3 regions of the Leuconostoc sp. LN180020 genome follow, and region 1 is predicted to be linked to each of the others. Evidence: riboswitches for the same ligand, from Rfam matches in the RefSeq annotation. Region 1 holds a riboswitch; each other region holds the start of a gene.

Region 1 (5,040 bases):
ATATAATCTTGTTGCCAAGACTTAAGTTTGGTTAACAAATAATCATGTGTCTTAAATTCTTCAAGTGCCGTCTCAGGTATTTGATGTAATTCACGACGAAATGTTTGTAGTGTTTCAAAATTTATTTCAGACATTAGAGACCTCGTAAGGCATCGATTAAAGCAGTCTTTTGTTGCGTTTTTGAATCAATTTGCTTAATAATTTTGGCTGGTACGCCTGCGACAACGGTATTAGCTGGCACATCTTTTGTCACGATTGCCCCTGCTGCGACCACAGCACCGTCTCCAACCTGTACACCTTCAATGACTACCGCATTCGCCCCAACTAAAACATGATCTCCAATACGAACTGGTTGGGCTGAAGCTGGTTCGATTACGCCTGCTAATACAGCGCCAGCACCAATATGTGATTGTTCGCCAACAATTGCCCTTCCGCCCAAAACGGCACCCATATCAATCATTGTTCCTGAACCGATTTCAGCACCAATGTTAATCACAGCACCTAGCATAATCACCGCATTGTCACCTATTGTTACCTGCTCTCGAATAATTGCTCCTGGTTCAATACGTGCATTGACAGCCTTTTTATCAAGTAGTGGTACAGCTGAATTTCGTGCATCATTCTCGACAAACACATTTTCGGCCGGCAATGCTGCAATTAACGGTTGAATTTCTGACCAATCCCCAATTAATTGTCCAAAAGATACACCACCAAACTGTTGCACAGTGGCTGGAATTTCGCCAGTTAATACACCCTTATAAGTCACTTTGACGGGCGTTACTTTCTTCGCATTAGCAATAAAATTAATTAATTGTTGTGCATCATTTGCTGTTGTCATATTATTTTTCTCCCAATTTTAATGTGTCATATTTGCTGATAGCGTGTAGTCACGATCCAGGGCCGCAATATGTTCATATGTTTCGCGTGCAACGACAAGCTGATGCTGTCCATTTTCCACAAAAACAACTGCTGGACGTGGGTTGCGATTATAGTTTGAAGCCATTGCATACCCATAAGCACCTGTTGCTAAGACGGATAAAATATCACCTGCTTGCGTCTTGGGCAATTTTTGTTGCCAAACAAGAACATCGCCAGATTCACAATATTTTCCAGCAACACGTACCACTTCTTGTGCTGGAATATTTGGTTGATTGGCTAAAACCGCTTCATAATTAGCCTCGTATAACGCAGGCCTAATATTATCTCCCATACCACCATCGACTGCTATATAGTGTCGCATATCAGGAATGTCTTTTCGCGCGCCAACAGTGTAAAGCGTTTGTCCTGCTGGACCTACCACTGAACGTCCTGGTTCAATCCAAATTTCTGGCATTTTCCAATCGTACTCGGCTGCTTTTCCTTTTAAGGTACGAATAATAGCACTTACATAGTCACTTTCTGGTAGTGGTTCATCGTCATCAGTATAACGAATACCAAAACCGCCCCCGACATTAATAATATCCGGCTGCCATCCCCAACTTTGTGCTGTATCTGCTAATAAGGCAGCATTTTTTTCAAAGCCAGTGACATCAAAAATTTGCGACCCAATATGCGCATGTAGACCTCGTAGGTGAAAATGGCTATCTTGACTAGCAATATCATACGCTGCCTTCGCTTGACCGGTTAGTAAATCAAAGCCAAATTTTGAATCTTGCTGACCGGTGCTAATAAATTCATGGGTGTGGGCCGATATTCCTGGTGAAATACGCAACAAAATATCTTGTACTACTTGACATTTTTCAGCGATTTCAGACAATAATTGCAACTCCAAAAAATTATCCACAATAACTGTCCCAATACCCTGTTGAACAGCCATCATCAGTTCATCCCAACTTTTATTATTGCCATTAAAGCTTAAGTGCTTTGGGTTAAAACCAGCTTGAATAGCAGTATAAAGTTCCCCACCTGAAACAACATCTGCGTGAATGCCTTCTTGCTGTGCCACTTGATAAATTGCCTTTGTCGCAAATGCTTTTGAAGCATAACTAACGATGTATGGGACATTTTCTTTTTCAAAAATGGCTTTAAATGCTCGCATTGTTTGCCTAATTTTAGTCACGTCATAAACATAAAGTGGTGTACCGTAAGTACTAGCAAGGTCAACCGCATCAACATGGTCAATGGTGAGGTGATTTTGTTCATTTGTTGGATAATTCATGTGCCCTCCTAAACGACATATAGATTTAGTATCATATGCCATCATTATCAACATAAAAAGCCCTTTGTTCGAGACATGGTCACGGACAAAAGGCTTTTGCTTAGCAATTTTGACAGTTTCCATAGCTCACCGTTACATGTAACGACAGTCTAACAATTATTAATTGTTAGCCCAACAGACAAAGTAGTAGTTTTTATCTATTTCGGCGATATCCCCTTTTGCTTAACGTCATGGCTGCTACAACAGCTCAGATAAGCGACTTATGTCTATCGCGACCTCTATGTGAAATTATATTTTTATTATGGTTTAATCATAACTGACAGTTTAAAAAATGTCAAATTTTTAATCTAATATTCAGTATCAATAAATTTTAAACCTAATTCACGCCCATACTGTCGAATTGTTGATTCAGCTAAATTCATTTCAAAGGCTAAATCAATATAGCTCGTCATACCATTATTAAAAAGCGCTAATACTTTCGCTTGACGTTCATCTTTGCCAATAGCTGATTCTGTTGCTAAAGCCTGAATGCCATGACCGACTAGCGTAGTATCTACCTCTGTTTTTGGTTGTCTTTCTCTTGACTCTAAATCCCGATAGGCTTGTGCTGCAGCCTTTTCGTCTAAATGCTGCGTTGTGACATTTTGATTGATATCTGCTGCTTTTTTAAATTGATAATTCATTAACTGACCTCATAAACTAGCACGGTGAATAATACTTGGACCATCAATCGCCGAGAGTTTCCCATCTTCATAAACAGTCGCTAACAAATCATCGCCAGCTACATCTTGCGCTACTGTTTTAATCGTATTACCATCTAGAATGACTTTCAATAAACCAGCTTTGGACGCTTTGGTCATGTCTGTTTTAGGATTTTTTTGAATGTTAATGTGACGCCCATCAGCTGTTTCTGCGTAAGCGGCTTTGATTGCAAATCTTTCCGTGTCACGTGTGAATCCTTCTTGCAAAAGCCCACCACCTGACCCAACAATGAGATTGTCAGCTGACCAACCTGCAGCTATTATGGTTTCATATAATGACACAATTGTATCTGCTTTCATACCATCGCCTTGAATAATACCAACATTGTCATTCAAAATACGATAGCCTTTATCATTTAAGGTTGTTCCAAAGATATCAGCAAGCAAATTCAAGACCTGCAAATCAATAATTTCAGGATCACCAGAATCTGGTCGTAACACAATGCGACCTTGACGGCTACGTATTCGTTGTTTAATCGTCGCTGATCCGATAACATGGGTCACGAAATTTAGCGCATCATATGAATCAATCACAATTGATAAAATCGCATCATCAGGTGCCCGATCAAGTTGTGCATTAACATAATCTATTTCACCTTCTCCCGGACCGTAAGCTGTGGCTACTGAATGTTCGGTTGCCCAGACCGATGCCGCGCGACCTGAAACACCGTAAACTGCCTCAAAATAACTTGAAGCAGCCATATTATCTGAACCTTGAAAATGTAATAAATGGGCTGCCCCGCCACGTTTTCCAGACATCAAAGATGTTGCGCCACGTAATCCAAAATCGTTAACAGCAACTGGTAAATTTGTTAGTGTGCCTGTTTTTTCAAACAAGGGTTGCAAACTTTTTTTTATGTATAAAGAATTTGTTGCGATAGTCGTTGGATACCAAACGTGCATTAATACAACTTCCAAAGCATTTAAACTTGTTGCAAACCAATCCTGTGTCGACTCAATTGTAAACAAGGCATTACCTACTGGCACTGTCATACCTTCAGGTAATGCTTTAATTTTCACAGGAAAATAGCCCAACGTTTTTACTTTTTCCCAAACGTCACGGTTAAAATAAGCGGTCGTATTAAACGTCTGTTTTGCTACTCTCTCAGCTTCATCAATCATTTCATCCGTAATTGGCTGTCTAAAGTAATCATGTAGAATCATTGACAAACCAAACCAACTCACTGTATCAAAACGCCCGCCAACACGTGCCTCGCCATAAGAGTATAGTTTCGTGATGTCAGTTGGGTATTGTAGATGATGTGTTAATTTATAAGCATCAGTGGCCAAAATGAGATTTTCTGTCATAAGGTTATCTCCGGTAAGTCAGTCGATATTAACATTTGCGTAACATCTTCAAAACGATCACCAGCTACTTTAATCAGACGCCAGTCATATAGTTTGTCATCGTCAAATTCATCAATGTAGGGTTCAAATTCACCCTCAGTCTGTAAAATTAAATACCCTGCAAAAGCAGACACAAATTCTTCTGGCGACGTCACAACGCGCACCAAATGACCTTTATCAAAGAAGCCTACTGCTAGATTAAAGCCGGACCATTGTCCCTCAAATGCCCATTTAAGTGTAATCCAGTCAGACATTGTTATCCCAAGATTCATCAGATAGTCTAGTGATAAGCGAATATGAATAGGATGTTTTTCTGATTGTGTGACAATACCTTGCGCATCTAACTGGCTTGAAAAAATGCCAACTAGTGCTTCAAATTCGCCGACGGTTGGCATACTTTCTTCTTGTTGCCAAGCTGTCACAGTTGCCACGTCAACATCAAGTGCGTCTGCGATTTCTGCTGTTGTTATATGTGTTAATTGTTGTAATTTTTCTATATTATTCATGCTCTTATTATACTAAAAAAGCTACCCTCAGGCAGCTTTACTTTTTTGATTGATCAATTTTTTTTGTACGATGGTTAATGACTAGTGATCTAATAACCCCAATAATGGTTGGTAGTAAAGTCACCAAGGCAATACCGATAATAATAACAGAGAAGTGACGTTTAACAAAGGGAATATTACCAAACATATAGCCCGCCCCAGTCGCAATAAAACTCCATGAAAAAGCAGCAATCACTGTGTTTCTTAAGAAATGCACAAAGGGAAACTG
Region 2 (5,040 bases), 710 kb from region 1:
AGCTGTTCCAGTCACTTTGACAGCCTTGGAATTCTTATCCCCAAACATAATCTTTTTTGTTTCATGAATCATCTTCCATTCTTCATGAGTATAGCCATCTGCTTCAAAAACATCAATCTGTGGCAAAAGATTATATGCTAATGGATAATGCTTTGCCGCACCTTTAACCGGTAAAATGTTTGCAACCATCTCTTCACCACGATTATAGGCATCTGTTTGTGTTTTAAGTTCTTCCAAAGCCGATTGTCCGGCACCAGAAGCCGCCTGATAGGTTGATACGATGACACGGCGTAAGCCATAAGCACGACGAATAGGTTCCAAAGCAACAACCATTTGAGTCGTCGAACAGTTTGGATTAGCAATAATTCCGTGATGATTGTTCAGTGCTGCCTCATTAACTTCTGGCACCACTAAGGGCACATCATCATGCATACGCCAGTAACTTGAATTATCAACCACAACTGCACCACGCTTAACTGCTTCTGGTGCAAATTGATGTGATACTGCACCACCACCTGAAGCTAAAACTAAATCAACATCATTAAAACTTTCTGGCGTTGTGGCTTCCACGGTTAATGCTTCGCCCTTGAACAGTAATTTCTTACCAGCCGACCGAGGTGAAGCTAATAATTTCAAATGCTTAACCGGTACCTTTGATTCTGCCAGCTGGGCAATTAAGCGTGTCCCAACAGCCCCTGTTGCCCCTAATATTGCTACATTATACTCACGCGCTACCATCTTACCATTCCCTCCCAGGTTGTGTTTCTCTCATCTAGTCTACTAAAATACGATGTAACCGATCTTGCATTCCGGTCATGATTTCCCACGGTGCCAGATCTGCATGCTGTGCGACATCTTCAATTGTGTTTTCTAACCCACCATCTTTTCCAATTAATGTCACTTTTGTACCAACTGGATACTCATGTGGTAAACGAATCATCAATTGATCCATTGCAACTTGACCAACAATCGGCGCATATTGCCCATCAACAATGACATGAAAACCAGTCATTTTGCGTAACCAGCCATCACCATAGCCAATTGGGACAGTCCCAATCCATTCATTTTCAGAGGTGGTGTACTTGTGTGAATAACTAATGCCTTCGCCGGCTGGTAATTCTTTCACAAAGTTCATTTCACTACGCAACGCCATCACTGGGGCCAGTTCTCGGCCATCCCACAATTCACCTCTTGATGGTTCGACACCATACAGTACGGTTCCAACACGAATAACCTCATGTGGTACTTCATTAGCATGATACATTGCTGCACCAGAGTTGGCGACGTGATAATATTCTGGTTCTGGTAAACCATCTGTCAACTTATGCCAACGCTGAAGTTGCATATTAAAATAGTCTGTATCAGCCGAATCTGATTCGGCAAAATGTGTGGCCAGTCCCACATAATCAAATATATCTCGATGAGCCTGCACATAGTCAATTGCCTCAGACAATGATTGTCGGTCTCTAAAACCAATTCTCCCCATCCCTGTATCGACACCTAAGGAAACATGTAATCGCTGTTCACCGGTGAGATACTGTGCTGCTTCTTGTAACCAATCAAGTGAGACAACAGTTGCCATAATATGTTGCACTGCCATTAGTTCAGCATACTCGGCGGGTGAAATACCCAAAATTAGTATTGGTGCAGTGATGCGTTCGTGGCGCAGTGCTAGTGCTTCGTCAATAATTGCAACAGCTAAACCATACACACCACCAGCAACTGCTGCTTTAGCTGTTGGAATTAAACCTAACCCATAGGCATTTGATTTAACGGCTAAGAAAATTTTTTCTGCACCCGAAACACGTTTGACAACAGCGACATTGTTTTTTAAAGCTTTTTGAGATATTTCAATTTGCGTCGGACGCGTAATCGCCTCTACCATGATTCACACTCTTTTCTCATAAAATAAAAATCCGCTTCTGCTGGGGGATAGCAGTCACGGATTACACTAAAAACTCGTTTCCGTCATAGCACCCCGCATATGCGACAGTGTAATAGCTATTAACTAGTACCCCAGCTAACTGATATGATAGTATCAGCGCTTCGGCCATATTCCCTTTGACACGTTTCATTGTATCTATCAATACTCCACGTGCGACTCATGTCTATGGCAACCTCTATGATTTTCTCATTGTTTTTATTTTATTCTAATGTTTTTATTTTGTCAAATGCTTTTACTATCTTCACTTTATCACGGTAAGGGGTTAACAATGCCAAAACAGCCAATTTATCGTATCGATACCACTGTTTGAGCCACTTGACATAAGGCCATATCTGTTGGTATTGTCTGGGACCATGATTCATGCGGGTATCTAGCCAACGCGTGATAAGCCGAAAAATATTCAGCCACAATGGCACATCCAAGACATAAATAATATCAGCTGCGCCAAACACGGCTTGCCCATGACGGTATTGAGTGCCTTCAATAATCCAATGGTTTTGGCGTAAGACATGATTTAATTCTGTTTGTCTTTCAGCTGGCGTTTTATGAACATCCCCAGTTACCATTCGATGCCAATTTAACGTATCCAACGCAGTAACAGGGATGCCTGTTTGCTTACTTAATGCATTGGCAAAAGTGGTTTTACCACTCCCAACTGGACCAATAATTCTAATCTTCATAAAAAATGCCACACTATCTCACAATTCCGGTTCCCTGATAGACAGATTCTAACTGCTCGTAATAAAAAGGTCGAGAACGGCTTTATTAGTAGCCTTTCCCAACCTTTTATTATAACTGCACCACCAATTAACCATTGCTGATGGATATACTTACTTATCTTAATCCGTTTCGTTCTTAAAGGATAACGCAGCGACGTTTAATTCGCGATCACCAAAGCCTTTAGTAAAGCTGACTTCGTGGGAAACAATAATAACATTTCCCGGAAATTTATCAATAGCTGAGCGCAAGGCGTTTTTTGTTCCTTCGTCTAAGTGGTTTGTTGGTTCATCAAGAATTAAGAAGTTACTTGGTTTCATCTCCATAATTGCCAATTTAACCTTTGTTTGTTCACCACCAGATAGTTGTTGTAATGGTTTTTGTGCATTTTCTGCATTAATACCCGCCGCAGCAAGACGTGTACGCAGTGCTTTGGGTTCTAAAGTTGGGAAGCGATCTTGCATCTCTTGCAGTGGCGTTTTAGCATCGTTATCCCATTCTAAATCTTGATCAAAGTAGTTAACAATAGCAGATGGTGAAAACTCTGCTTCACCATGTAATGCTGGAATAACACCCAAAATGGATTTAATTAATGTTGATTTACCAGCACCATTAAAACCCTTGAAAACAATTTTTTGGCCGGTCGTAATGGAGAAAGTCACCGGCTCTAGAACAGGTGTCACATAACCAACAGATAGATCACTAACGGTTAATGCATTAGCTGATTGCGAATTGACATAAGGAAAATTAAACTTCGCTTGCAACGTCTCTGATGGTGGATCGATTTTATCCATTCGTGCCAGCATCTTTTCTCGTGACTTAGCTTGTTTGGACGTTGACGCACGCGCTTTGTTTTTAGCAATAAACTTCTGCGCCTTTTCAATTTCACCCTGCTGTTTTTCATACTGGCGTAATTGTTGCTCTGCGCGCTCCTCTTTTTGGCGCATCGCCTTTTTAAATGAGCCACGGTACTTGGTGATTTTTCCAAAGGACAAATCAATAATTGCGTTAGTTACTTTATCCAGAAAGTCAAAATCGTGCGAGATAATTAAAGCAGCGCCTTCATATGTCTGCAAGAAATCTTCCAGCCAGGTAATATGTGCCACATCCAGATAGTTGGTTGGCTCATCAAGAATGATGACATCATCGTTTTCTAATAACAACTTAGCCAAAATCACTTTTGCACGTTGTCCGCCAGACATTTGCTCGAGTTCTCGGTCCCGGCCAATGGCCTCCAACCCAAGACCAGAAATAACGCGTTCAATCTGCGTATCAACATCATAAAATCCTGCGGCATCGAGTTCTTCTTGCATACGACCTGCACGCGTCAACAATTTGTCATTCATGGATTCAGCGTACTCATTGTAAAGCGCAGTGATGCGATCCTGCTTGTCATATAAGTCTTGGTAAGCAGTATGCAAAAAAGCTACCAAATTCATCCCATCTGGTATTTCTGCATATTGATCCAAGTAACCAATTTTCAGACCCTTTTGCCATTCAATCTTACCAGACAATGGTAGTTCTTGGCCTGTAATGATTTTGATAAGTGTTGACTTACCCGCCCCATTTTGTCCAACAATGCCCATATGTTCATTCTGTTGTAATTCGAAGGCTGCGTCTTCGTATAAAGTTTTTTCTGCGTAGGCCATTGAAAGGCCACTTACTTCTAATAATGCCATAAGTTTAAGTTTACCATAAATTATATGTCTGTGGTAATGGATCCTTTGTTATTTAACATCAGTTGAAAATTAACACGATTCCGCTATACTTATAAGTATTATGAAACCACGTAAATTAAACATTAAAACAATTCCAGCAACTGATATCAATCGTGCCTATCGCTTTTGGCGTGATGTTTTTGATTTACCACAATCTGGTCATCAAAGTGGTCGTCATTTAATGTTGGACGGCGAGGATATTATCTTTGTGGTCGGTGAACCCACTGCCAACCTTGAATTACTTGTGCGTGATCATGCAGATGAATTACGTAAACATTTACGTAATAATTTTGTTGATATTATTGGTACGCCAGCACAACGTTTTGGACAAAAAGTTGCTTTTAAAATCAAAGACTCTGAAAATAATATAATCACGCTTGAAGCAAACCTATAAAATAAAAAAGAAGTGTAGTCTTTGATTATCACTTCTTTTTTATTTCAATAGTTTTAACATATCCAATAGTAAACTACTTAGAAAACCACCCAAAATCAAGAAAATCCACCAATAACTCGCTAAAAATTGCCAGAAATTCATACGTCGCCGTATATATTTACCAGTTCTTGGGTCAAACATAAACTCGTGTTTGTCGATTTTATCTACATCAACTGATGTCTCTTCTTGTTGAACCGTACCAAGTACCACAGAATCTAATGATGTCT
Region 3 (5,040 bases), 780 kb from region 1:
TTTCTCGGTTTTAGGGTTAATAAGCAACAACATCATCGAGTCGGTGCGCCCACGATAGGTACGTCCCAATTCACCTGTATCTGTGCCATATAGCAAAATCGAAATAGGACGGCCACTTTTAATAACATCTGAGACATCACGTGATTTTTTTAAACCAGCACCAGCATATGATTTATCAAGTGCACCTTTGGTGTTATGGATGGCTTGCCAAGCAAATAGACCAATAACGAGGACAATAACGGTAATAACTGCAAAAATAATGTTACGTAGCCTATGACTAGGGGCAGAATAACGCTTAGAACGTGAATCATTTTTGGGATCCATGATTTTCTCCTGGTAGTTAATTTTGGCCAATAAACATGGCAAGCATGAGGATGAAAAGAACAATTGTGGTGATTGTAACATATTGCCAATCTTTTATTGTATAAAAGGCATAAATAGAGGCTAACACGCGTAAGATAGGCGTTAAAATCAATAACAACAAGCCAAACATCATGATGGCGCCGGGTTTGAGTTGCACAGCAGCAACAATTAATGTATTGAATTGCTGTGGCCAATGATTACCTGATAGGCCGGTTTGTGCATTTGATAAGAGATAATATACAAAGCCAACCAGCATAATACTAACTGATATGACGACACCAATACGCAGGGTGACGCCAATTTGACGCTCAATATTTTTTTCTTTTTGTTTATCAAACATTGCTGTACTCCTTAATACAATGTTATGTTACAGGCCTTTAATAATAACTGGATACCAGCTAAACCAACAACCGGAATAAACAATTGGCGTAAGTGTCGTGTGGAGACATGGGGCATCATTCTTGCGCCAATGGTTGCGCCAACAATAATACCTAGTGCTATTGGGACAGCAATATCAGCTCGGATAGTACCGTTGAAAAAGTAAACCAAGGCACTAGCAGAGGCAGTGACACCCATCATTAAATTAGAAGTCGCACTGGAAGGCTTGAGTGGCATTTTCATGACAGAATCCATGGCAAAAACTTTAAACATACCAGAACCAATGCCTAACAAGCCAGACGCTAGGCCGGCCCACAACATAATCAGTGACCCCAAAAAAACATTTTCAACATGATAATTAATTTGCTTGCCGAGCGCTTTATCATAATAAGAAGCATTGAGTTGTAACTTGTGTGCCAGTTGGTTTGGCTTAGCCACCGTCTCAGATACTTGCTTGCCATATAATTTGCGCCACATACGAAAAGCCTGATACATTAGTAGGATACCAAAGAAAAAATTCAACCAAATTGGCGCAAAAAAGCCGGCTAAAATAGCACCCAGCAAGGCGCCGACAGTTGTAAATATTTCCAGAAACATGGCTGTGCGGATATTGAGTAAATCATCCTTTAAATAAGCAATAGATGCGCCAGAAGAGGTTGCAATGACTGCGACAATACTAGCACCGATTGCATAATGAATGGGTAGATTAAAACCAATGACTAAAATTGGTGTGACAACAATCCCACCGCCTAGTCCGAGTAAGGCACCCAAAATTCCGGCAAAAACGCCAACAGATAACATGATGATAATCGCTATAGATAAAGACACCTTTATGATACCGTCACTTAATTATTTTTTATTGTGTACATTGTATATAATGGTACAATTACTGTGATAAATAAACAAGAGAGTTAATGAAATGTTAATCCAGCCAGACAGATTAAGAAAATTATTGATTGTTGTTTTTAGTGTGTTGTTCTTAGTGTTAGCTATACAAGTCCGCTTTGACATGTTGTTCGTCCACGTATTAGATAATGGTGGCACATTAGTGATACAAAATTTGTTACCACATGCCTTGGCAATTTGGGTGGCTTTGGGTGGCCTTTTTGCACATTATTGGGTCATTGTCCTATTGAGCATAGGGTTAGCGTTATTTTTCAAGGCTATTAACTATCAAATTGCGATGTGGTGGTTTCTCATCACACAGTTTGCTGTGTTGCTATTAACAGGCGTATTATCACTTATACTCCAAGTCTATTGGTCAAATGGTTTAAAAATTGGGCCGATGATGCCGGATTTATTACTTGTTTGGTGGCTACAATTTTTGGCTGTGATTGTGGCTATCATTTTACCCAGAGTGTGCCAACACCAAAGAACACGTGTCATTATCACAACAGTTACTGTTGTGTTCTGGTTACTGATCTTGTTAGCACGTATGAAGTTTGCTGACATGCCACTGTCAAGTGGTATGGGTGCTTTATTCTTTGGTTATTTTTGGTGGCAATTGAGTGAACAACAATATCGTAAACGAGCCCAGCATTGGCGTTCTGTGTTGGAAATTGACACACAAATCTAAAGATGATATGATATTCAAGTTATCAAAGAGGTTGCAACCAACATGATTAGCGCAAATGAGTTCGCCAAGAACTGTGACTTTGCGTCAAAGGGGCGGTTGCCGAAATATCATTTAAGGCAGAATGATATTGGGCTAACAACTAATACTTGTTAGACTGTCACAGTGATGTGGTGTGCTTTGAAAAGTTACGATACAATGACTTTTTAAACCTCTTTCTATATAAGAAAGGGGCTTTTTATTTGCCCCGACAGGGAGATTTTTATGGCAGAACATAATGGTGAAATTAAACGTAATCTGAAGACGCGTCATGTGTCAATGATTGCGTTAGGTGGTTCAATAGGGACAGGGTTGTTCGTTGCTTCTGGGGCAACCGTGGCACAGGCTGGGCCATTCGGTGCGATTGTTGCTTATCTAGCAATTGGTGTAATGGTTTACTTTTTAATGACAAGTTTGGGAGAAATGGCAACATATTCACCTACATCAGGGTCATTTTCAGATTACGCAGGAAAATACGTTGATCCAGCATTGGGATTTGCTATGGGATGGAATTATTGGTTCAACTGGGCGATTACGCTAGCAGTTGATATTGTGGCGGTTGGTCTAGTATCGAAATTTTGGTTTCCGCATACACCGGCATGGATATTTTCTGCAGTCGCATTAATTCTTATCTTTTTAATCAATTTATTCTCTGTGGGTGCTTTTGGTGAAGCTGAGTTTTGGTTATCAATGATTAAGGTGATTACAATTATTGCCTTTCTGATTGTTGGTGTAGCAACTATTTTTGGTGTGATTCACTCAGATGTTAATGTGATGAAAAATCTTTCTGTTGGTAACCATGGTTTTGTTGGCGGACCACAGGCTGTATTATCAGTGTTTGTAGTGGCAGGTTTTTCCTTTCAAGGTACGGAGTTAATCGGGATTACGGCTGGTGAGGCACAAGATCCTGATAAGTCAGTTCCCAAAGCGATTAATCAAGTATTTTGGCGTATTTTGCTATTTTATATTTTAGCAATTTTTGTTATTTCAGCATTAGTTTATTATCAAGATCCGCGCTTACTCAGCTCATCAACGGAAAATGTGGCTGTGTCGCCTTTCACGATTGTCTTTAAAAATGCTGGAATTGCCTTTGCCGCTAGTTTAATGAATGCGGTTATTTTGACATCGATTGTCTCTTCAGCTAACTCGGGCTCATATGCCTCAACACGAATGTTGTACGCTATGGCACGTAAGGGGGAGGCACCTAAGATTTTTGCCAAAGTTTCGACACGTGGTGTACCGGTGTTTGCCTTGCTATTGACGACAGTTATCGGATTATTAGCGTTTATTTCAAATACAAAAGGTGGTTCTGTTGCCTACACATGGTTGGTAAATGCTTCTGGGTTAACTGGCTTCATTGCTTGGGTTGGCATCGCCATTTCACATTATCGTTTCCGTAGGGCTTATGTGGCCCAAGGAAAAGATTTAAACGCTTTGAAATATAAAGCGAAGTGGTTCCCGTTTGGCCCACTATTTGCGCTTGTGATTTCAATCGGGGTGATTATCGGTCAAGATCCAGGTAGTTTTACGCATTTGAATTGGGAAAAAATAGCTGTTACTTATCTCTCTGTACCGCTATTTGTCATTTTGTACTTTGGTTACAAAATAAGATATAAAACAAAAATGATTAAATTAGAGGCGGTTGATTTAAAACAACATCGCTAATGTCTTAAAGCCAGTATATGACTGGTTTTTTTATTGCTTTATTTTGTCAAGCAATGTTGTATTAGAATTTCAGTCATACGACTGCTATAATGGAACCACGAATAAATCAGTCGATAAGGTATCTGCCAATCAGGAGGACAAAATGGGACCTTTATTTATGTTATGTATCAACTTACTAGCGACGTATTTTGTTTTTTGGACGATTCGGCCGATTAACTTTGCTAAATTCATGCCCTACACACCAAAACAAGCGACTTTTTTAAAGGTTTTATTGTCAATTGCTATTGGTTATTTGGTAGCTAGTTTCTTTATTGCTATGACAAATTGGGTTGTTGCTTTGCCAAGTTCACTATTGGGAAAATAACAAAAAAGGGAACAAATTATGGTATAATTGACTAGATTATGTAGATAATTTGGTACATTTGTGCCCCTTTATAAAAATAAAAATGCTGGAGAATAAACATGGCAAAAGATATTGGCATTGACTTGGGAACAGCCAATGTTCTCATTTATGTAGAAGGTAAGGGCATCGTTTTGAATGAACCTTCTGTTGTTGCAGTAGATGATAAAACAGATCGTGTGTTGGCCGTTGGCTCGGAAGCTTATCGAATGGTTGGGCGTACACCGGGCAACATACGCGCCGTGCGTCCTTTGAAAGACGGTGTGATTTCTGATTTTGATGTTACTGAAGCAATGCTAACCTACTTCGTTGACAAATTAAATGTTAAGGGCTTCATGTCTAAGCCTAACATTATGATTTGCGCACCAACAAATATTACTGAAATCGAACGAAAAGCAATTATTCAAGCTGCTGAAAAAGCTGGGGGCGCTAAAGTCTACTTAGAATACGAACCAAAGGTTGCGGCTGTCGGTGCAGGATTAGATATTTTCAAACCAATCGGATCGATGGTAATTGATATGGGTGGTGGTACATCAGATATCGCCGTCCTCTCACTTGGCGATATTGTTGTGTCTGAGTCAATTCGTATTGCCGGTGACAAGATGAATTTTGATATTGTTGG

Evidence for each region. Region 1 has a riboswitch for lysine ahead of lysA (diaminopimelate decarboxylase). Riboswitches for the same ligand answer to the same signal wherever they lie in the genome.
Region 2: linked by a shared signal. The riboswitch ahead of alr (alanine racemase) and the one ahead of lysA (diaminopimelate decarboxylase) in region 1 are both predicted to bind lysine.
Region 3: linked by a shared signal. The riboswitch ahead of FAZ25_RS02080 (amino acid permease) and the one ahead of lysA (diaminopimelate decarboxylase) in region 1 are both predicted to bind lysine.

Annotation. Positions count from the first base shown of each region.
Region 1 is NZ_CP039736.1:1,172,880-1,177,919, reverse strand. Features, by position in the region: gene FAZ25_RS06050 (N-acetyldiaminopimelate deacetylase) at 1-134, opposite strand, end outside; gene dapD (2,3,4,5-tetrahydropyridine-2,6-dicarboxylate N-acetyltransferase) at 134-838, opposite strand; gene lysA (diaminopimelate decarboxylase) at 857-2,158, opposite strand; lysine riboswitch at 2,273-2,447, opposite strand; gene FAZ25_RS06035 (hypothetical protein) at 2,506-2,841, opposite strand; gene FAZ25_RS06030 (nicotinate phosphoribosyltransferase) at 2,851-4,227, opposite strand; gene FAZ25_RS06025 (hypothetical protein) at 4,224-4,772, opposite strand; gene FAZ25_RS06020 (VTT domain-containing protein) at 4,810-5,040, opposite strand, start outside.
Region 2 is NZ_CP039736.1:465,313-470,352, forward strand. Features, by position in the region: gene FAZ25_RS02425 (aspartate-semialdehyde dehydrogenase) at 1-738, opposite strand, end outside; gene alr (alanine racemase) at 773-1,885, opposite strand; lysine riboswitch at 1,964-2,131, opposite strand; gene FAZ25_RS02435 (isopentenyl transferase family protein) at 2,146-2,625, opposite strand; gene FAZ25_RS02440 (ABC-F family ATP-binding cassette domain-containing protein) at 2,785-4,341, opposite strand; gene FAZ25_RS02445 (VOC family protein) at 4,442-4,774, shown strand; gene FAZ25_RS02450 (helix-turn-helix transcriptional regulator) at 4,814-5,040, opposite strand, start outside.
Region 3 is NZ_CP039736.1:394,775-399,814, reverse strand. Features, by position in the region: gene FAZ25_RS02100 (LCP family protein) at 1-324, opposite strand, end outside; gene FAZ25_RS02095 (DUF1634 domain-containing protein) at 341-703, opposite strand; gene FAZ25_RS02090 (sulfite exporter TauE/SafE family protein) at 715-1,542, opposite strand; gene FAZ25_RS02085 (hypothetical protein) at 1,661-2,317, shown strand; lysine riboswitch at 2,335-2,503, shown strand; gene FAZ25_RS02080 (amino acid permease) at 2,579-4,018, shown strand; gene FAZ25_RS02075 (DUF1146 domain-containing protein) at 4,161-4,382, shown strand; gene FAZ25_RS02070 (rod shape-determining protein) at 4,481-5,040, shown strand, end outside.